3 regions of the Pseudomonas sp. NPDC090203 genome follow, and region 2 is predicted to be linked to each of the others. Evidence: predicted binding sites of a transcription regulator. Region 2 holds the regulator's gene; each other region holds the start of a gene.
What was found. Region 2 encodes sigma-54, which starts transcription at its own class of promoters, with help from an activator protein. Its sites were predicted from a motif close to ANTGGCATNNANNTTGCTNT; they were not measured.
Positions count from the first base shown of each region.

Region 1 (2,266 bases), on a different contig from region 2:
TGGGCAAGTTCGACATTGTGTTCTGCCGCAACGTGCTGATCTATTTTTCGGCTGAGGTGAAGAAGGACATTCTGTTGCGTATTCATGCGACGTTGAAGCCAGGCGGGTATCTGTTCCTGGGGGCGTCGGAGGCGTTGAACGGATTGCCGGATCATTATCAGATGGTGCAGTGCAGTCCGGGGATCATTTATCAGGCCAAGTAGGGCTGGTGGGTGATTTGACTGGTTGCTTGAAACCCGGCGATGGTGGCCGGGTTTTTTGTTGATCGTTCCCACGCCTGTGCCGTTGATCGTTCCCACGCTCTGCGTGGGAATGCAGTGGGCGACGCTCCGCGTCGTTGGCGGACTTTGGTATCGGGTGTTGATCCGTTTTCGCGGTGGTCCGGATTTTGGGTTTCGCCCCTTACGGGCGACTGACTTTCCTTACGGGGAAAGTAAGCAAAGCCATTGCTCCTGGCTGGGGTCCTCCTTCGTCGGACTTCCCTCGACTCCGGCGCCGTTCCGGGGGCACGCTGTGATGGGCCGTCCCTGGCCCGCACAGCTTTCGCGGCTTCCTGCCGCTCATCCCCCTGCACGACGCCTGCGCTCGGCCTGGCGCCTTGACGTCGCGTTCGGCGTCGTCTGTGCCATCGCGCATGAAGATCAAAATCAAAATCTAAAACACACCACCGTCCCGTAGCAGCACGGCTTGCCGGCGGGGACGTCCTCAAGATCGCCGACGCCGGCAAGCCGGACTGCTACGGGGTGTGGTGTCAGTTTCTGTAGGAGCGCGCTTGCCCGCGACGTGGGCCTCAAGATCGCTCCCGCCGGCAAGCCGTGCTGCTACGGGAGGCATGCGGTATCCGTCGGCAAACGGCAAAAAAACGACACAACCCTTGCCGCTTTGCCTTCTTCCTGCGGAAATCGTTTGCCGCTTTTCTGGCATCGCCCATTGCCACTTGCCTCGAACCCCAGCAAACGCGGCCATTTCGCAACTTGGCACGCCGCTTGCTCTAAGACCTGCAGTCACGAACATCTGGTCAACCGATAAAGGTTCCCGACATGAGCATCAGCTTCGACAAGGCACTGGGCATTCACGAGAAAGCGCTGAACTTCCGCGCTCAACGTGCAGAAGTGCTGGCCAACAACATCACCAACGCCGACACGCCTAACTACAAGGCGCGCGACCTGGACTTTTCCAAGGTGCTGGCCGCCGAAAGCGACAAGGCCAACAACGGTACTTTCGCCCTGAACATGACCAACAACCGTCATATCGAGGCCGAAGGCATGAGCACCGGCGATGCGAGCCTGTTGTATCGCACGCCGTCGCAGCCGTCGCTGGACCAGAACACCGTCGATTCCCAGGTCGAGAACGCCAACTACGCCGAGAACGCGATTGGCTTTCAGGCCAGTTTCACTTTGCTCAACAGTAAGTTCAAAGGGCTGGTAGCAGCCCTGCGCGGAGAGTAATTCATGTCTCTATCCAGTGTTTTCAATATTGCCGGTAGTGGCATGAGTGCCCAGAACACTCGCCTGAACACCGTCGCCAGTAACATCGCCAACGCCGAGACCGTGTCGTCCAGCCTGGACAAGACCTACCGTGCCCGTCACCCGGTCTTCTCCACCGTGTTCCAGAGCCAGGAAGCCGGCGGCAGCGCTTCGCTGTTCGAAGAGCAGGGCCAGGCCGGTACCGGCGTGCAGGTGTCCGGGATCGTCGAGGACGCTTCCAACCTGGAAGCCCGCTACGAGCCAAATCACCCGGCTGCCGACAAGAACGGTTACGTCTACTACCCGAACGTCAACGTCGTCAACGAAATGGCTGACATGATCTCGGCGAGTCGCTCGTTCCAGACTAACGCGGAAGTCATGAACACCGCCAAAACAATGATGCAGAAGGTCCTGACCCTGGGTCAGTGATAAGGGGCGCATGCGATGACCGTTACCAACGACACGACCACCAGCGACTACCTCAAGTCGCTCCAGTCGGCCACTTCCGGCAAGACTGGCGACAGCACCACCGGTTCCAGCACCCTGGGCAAGGATTCGTTCCTGCAATTGCTGGTCACCCAGATGCAGAACCAGAACCCGCTCGATCCACAGGACAACAGCGAATTCGTGGCCCAGCTGGCGCAGTTCTCAAGTCTTGAAACCATGCAGAACCTGAGCACCTCGGTCGACGCCATTGGCGGCATGTACCAGTCGTCCCAGGCGTTGCAGGCGTCTTCGCTGGTGGGCCGCACCGTGGTAGTCGACGCCGGCTCCACCAGTGTCGACACCACCAAGGGCAT
Region 1 is NZ_JBIVCV010000006.1:364,444-366,709, reverse strand. Features, by position in the region: gene cheR (protein-glutamate O-methyltransferase CheR) at 1-203, shown strand, start outside; gene flgB (flagellar basal body rod protein FlgB) at 1,041-1,448, shown strand; gene flgC (flagellar basal body rod protein FlgC) at 1,452-1,895, shown strand; gene ACIPO9_RS13415 (flagellar hook assembly protein FlgD) at 1,911-2,266, shown strand, end outside.
Region 1: a site for sigma-54 is predicted at 974-993, ahead of flgB (flagellar basal body rod protein FlgB). Genes of this name have one in related genera too.

Region 2 (2,266 bases):
CCACACCCTAGGCAAACACTTCGGTTTCAGGCATATAATTTGCTTAATTTGGCGCCCCGGCGCCCAGTAGTGGATGGCGCGGATGCGCCGGCGAATAAGGTGTTAAGCCCCTGCCATGAAACCTTCGCTAGTCTTGAGAATGGGCCAGCAGCTGACGATGACACCGCAGCTGCAACAGGCCATCCGCTTGCTCCAATTGTCCACGCTGGATCTCCAACAGGAAATCCAGGAGGCACTGGAGTCCAACCCCATGCTGGAACGCCAGGAAGAAGGCGACGACTTCGATAATGCCGACCCGATGGCCGACAACATCGAAAACAAGCCCAACGCCGACGTTCAGGAACCGACCTACCAGGAATCCGCCCCCACCGTCGACAATCTCGAAGACGGCGAGTGGAGCGAGAGCGAGCGCATCCCCAACGAACTGCCGGTCGACACCGCCTGGGAAGACATCTACCAGACCAGCGCCAGCAGCCTGCCCAGCAACGACGATGACGAGTGGGACTTCACCACCCGCACCTCGGTCGGCGAAAGCCTGCAAAGCCATCTGCTGTGGCAACTGAACCTGGCGCCGATGTCCGACACTGACCGCCTGATCGCCGTCACGCTGATCGACTGCATCAACAACCAGGGCTACCTGGACGAGTCCCTGGAAGAGCTGCTCGACGCGTTCGACCCGGAACTGGACATCGAGCTGGACGAAATCGAAGCCGTCCTGCACCGCATTCAACAGTTCGAGCCCGCCGGCATCGGCGCCCGCACCCTGAGCGAATGCCTGCTGCTGCAATTGCGCCAGTTGCCTGCCAAAACCCCGTGGCTGGCCGAAGCCCAGCGCCTGGTCAGTGACTACATCGACTTGCTGGGCAGCCGCGACTACTCGCAACTGATGCGCCGCATGAAGCTCAAGGAAGATGACCTGCGCCAGGTCATCGAACTGGTCCAGAGCCTCAACCCGCGTCCTGGCTCGCAGATCGAATCCAGCGAAGCCGAGTACGTGGTGCCCGACGTGATCGTGCGCAAGGACAACGAGCGCTGGCTGGTGGAGCTGAACCAGGAAGCCGTGCCGCGCCTGCGAGTGAACCCGCAGTACGCAGGTTTCGTGCGTCGTGCCGACACCAGCGCCGACAACACCTTCATGCGCAACCAGTTGCAGGAAGCGCGCTGGTTCATCAAGAGCCTGCAAAGCCGCAATGAAACCCTGATGAAAGTCGCGACCCAGATCGTCGAGCACCAGCGCGGCTTCCTGGAGTACGGCGACGAGGCGATGAAGCCGTTGGTCCTGCACGACATCGCCGAGGCGGTGGGCATGCACGAATCGACGATCTCGCGGGTCACCACGCAAAAGTTCATGCACACGCCTCGCGGCATTTACGAACTGAAGTACTTCTTCTCCAGCCACGTGAGCACCTCCGAGGGCGGTGAATGCTCGTCCACGGCCATTCGCGCGATCATCAAGAAACTGGTTGCCGCGGAAAATCAGAAAAAGCCGTTGAGTGACAGCAAGATCGCTGGTTTACTGGAGGCACAAGGCATCCAAGTGGCCCGTCGCACAGTCGCCAAGTATCGCGAATCCTTAGGGATAGCCCCTTCGAGCGAGCGCAAGCGACTGATGTAAAGGCAGGCTCTGTACGAAATGTTTTAAGACGTAGGTAAGGCAAGGCTGTTTTCAGCGCAGCATGACCGGGTCTCAAGACTTTTCTTACTAGAACCTAGAGGTCACGAGCCACAGCGTTCCAGTGGCAGGTACTCAGCCTGCCTCTTAATGCACTGGCAACGAAGGAGAAGCTGTATGCAAGTCAACATCAGTGGACACCAACTGGAAGTGACCAAGCCCCTGCGCGAGTACATCGAGCTGAAGCTGAAAAAGCTCGAAGGGCACTTTGACAAGATTACCAACGTGCAGGTGACGATGGCCGTCGAGAAACTCAAACAGAAGATCGAGGCCACCCTGCATATCCACGGTGGAGAGGTCGTAGCCAATGCGGAGCATGATGACATGTACGCGGCAATCGACCTGCTCACTGACAAGCTGGACAGACAACTGCTCAAACATAAGGAAAAGCAGCAAAGCATCCTCAAAGGTGCGGCCGCTCGCTGACGCTCCCCCTCCATGATCCGACTTGAAAATATCCTGACCCCTGGCCGTTCATTCGTGAACGTGCCAGGCGGCAGCAAGAAAGCAGTACTCGAAGAGATTGCCCGACGCATCGGCGAAGAAGTTCCCGAGTTCGACTGGCAAGACGTCTACGAAAGCCTACTCGCCCGT
Region 2 is NZ_JBIVCV010000007.1:224,047-226,312, forward strand. Features, by position in the region: gene ACIPO9_RS14510 (RNA polymerase factor sigma-54) at 116-1,615, shown strand; gene hpf (ribosome hibernation-promoting factor, HPF/YfiA family) at 1,790-2,098, shown strand; gene ptsN (PTS IIA-like nitrogen regulatory protein PtsN) at 2,111-2,266, shown strand, end outside.

Region 3 (2,266 bases), on a different contig from region 2:
TTCGACGGTGCTGACGTTGGAGTTTTCCAGGGTGTTCTGACGCACCACACCCAGGCCGGTCAGGCCAGGCGTACCGACTTGCGGCGCGCCGCTGGATGCGGTTTCCAGGTACAGGTTGCCGCCCTGGGACTGCAGACCGGCCGGGTTGATGAAGTCGGCGGTCTGGATGTTGCCGATCACCTGTGGCGTGGCAGTGGCAGCCGAAGTGGTCACCGACACGGTGCCGTCTTCGCCGACGGTGAAGGTCTGCGAGTCCTGGGGCACGACAATCGCAGGCTCCAGCGCGTAACCGTTGGCGGTCACGATCTGGCCGTTCTGGTCCAGGTGGAAAGTACCATCGCGGGTGTAGGCCACGGTGCCGTCCGGTTGACGGATCTGGAAGAAGCCACGGCCGTTGATTGCCATGTCCAGCGGCTGGTTGGTGGTCTGAAGGCTGCCGGCTGTGAAGTTCTTCTGGGTGCCGACGATGCGCACACCGGTACCCAGCTGCAGGCCCGATGGCAGCTCGCTGTCCTGGGTGGACTGAGCACCTGGCTGACGCTTGATCTGATAGAGCAGGTCCTGGAATTCGGCGCGATCACTCTTGAAGCCAGTGGTCGAGACGTTGGCCAGGTTGTTCGAAATGGTCGTCAGGTTCATGTCCTGAGCGGCCAGGCCGGTTTTAGCGACGTAAAGTGCCGGAAGCATGTATTGAATCTCCTCGAGCGCCTGATTATCGGCGCAAGCTGTCAGTCATTAGCCCATTTGCAAGACGCGAGCCATCGACTCGTCGTCCTGCTCAGCGGTCTTCATCATCTTGATATGCAGTTCGAACTGGCGGGACAGCGCCAGCACCGAGGTCATTTCCTCGACGGCGTTGACGTTGCTCGACTGCAGGAAACCGGATTCGACCTGCACGTTGGCATCGGCTTGCGCCGGTTTGCCGTCTTTGGTGTGCATCAGGCCGTCGGGGCCTTTTTCCAGGTTGGCAAGGTCAGGCCGGACCAGCTTGATGCGGTCGATCTGCGCCATCACCTGCGGGCTCTCACCCAGGGACTGAACGCTGATCGTGCCGTCGGCGCCGATTTCGATCTGCTGCTGTGGCGGCACGGCAATCGGCCCGCTGTTGCCCATGACCGGCAAACCATTGCCATCACGCAACACGCCGAGGGCGTCGATATTCATGCTGGAGGTGCGGGTGTAGGCTTCGCCGCCATCGGGTGTCTGGACCGCCATCCAGCCGTCGCCCTTGACGGCAACGTCCAGTTCGCGACCGGTGTCGATCATCGAACCCTGGCTGAAGTCAGTGCCCGGGCGCTCGCTCATGGCATAGGCGCGAGACGGGTTGACCTCGCCAAATACCGGCATCGAGCGGGCCTGTTCCAGGTCGCGCTGGAACCCGTTGGTCGAGACGTTCGCCAGGTTGTTGGCATGGGCCTTTTGCGCGATGGCGTTTTCCGACGCACCGCTCATGGCCACGTAAAGCAACTTGTCCACAGTCTTCCTCCTCCGACAGACGCTTGCCGCCTGTAGCTGTACTGAGCAGGTCATAGCAATGATCGCGCCAGTTTTTCAGAAGAGATACAAATGGCTGATTTCCCAGTGATTGCGGGCGCAAATCGGACCGGGTCGGCAGCGGTGATTTGATCGGCGACGGCGGACCGCCACTTTCGATAGAATCGCCACAGCCTGCGCGCCAAAAAAATTTCGCGCAGGGAGCGATAATTGCAGTGCCTGGGTTATCGAGCCTTTTGCCAACAGGAAATTGTCATGCGCTTGCCGCTCACCTTCACCCTCCTCCTCGCCTTCACCACCCTGGCCGTCGCGGCGCCAGCGCCTTATTACCTGTGGCAAGGCAAGACCAAGACCGTCTGCGCCCAGACCAGCCCCGGCAAAGGCTGGACCCGCATCAGCGGCGCGTTCGTGAGGTCTGATTGTTCGATCTGAATGACGATAATTCACCCCTAGCAGCACGGCTTGCCGGCGACGGCGGTGTGTCAGGTACGGTGATGCCGAACCCATTGACGCCATCGCGGGCAAGCGCGCTCCTACAGGTGGCGGCGTGCGCGTGATTCGATTTCAACGCCGGCACCGTAGCAGTCCGGCTTGCCGGCGACCGCGGTGTGTCAGTCAAAGCCGTGGTCACTGACACACCGTCATCGCGAGCAAGCTCACTCCTACAGGATTGGGGGGTACCTGATTTGATTCCACCACGGAACCGTGTAGGAGCGCGCGTGCCCGCGACGGCGGTGTGTCAGGTACGGTGATGCCGAATGTGCTGACGCCA
Region 3 is NZ_JBIVCV010000006.1:358,383-360,648, forward strand. Features, by position in the region: gene flgG (flagellar basal-body rod protein FlgG) at 1-687, opposite strand, end outside; gene ACIPO9_RS13395 (flagellar basal body rod protein FlgF) at 736-1,476, opposite strand; gene ACIPO9_RS13400 (hypothetical protein) at 1,750-1,926, shown strand.
Region 3: a site for sigma-54 is predicted at 1,529-1,548, ahead of ACIPO9_RS13395 (flagellar basal body rod protein FlgF). Genes of this name have one in related genera too.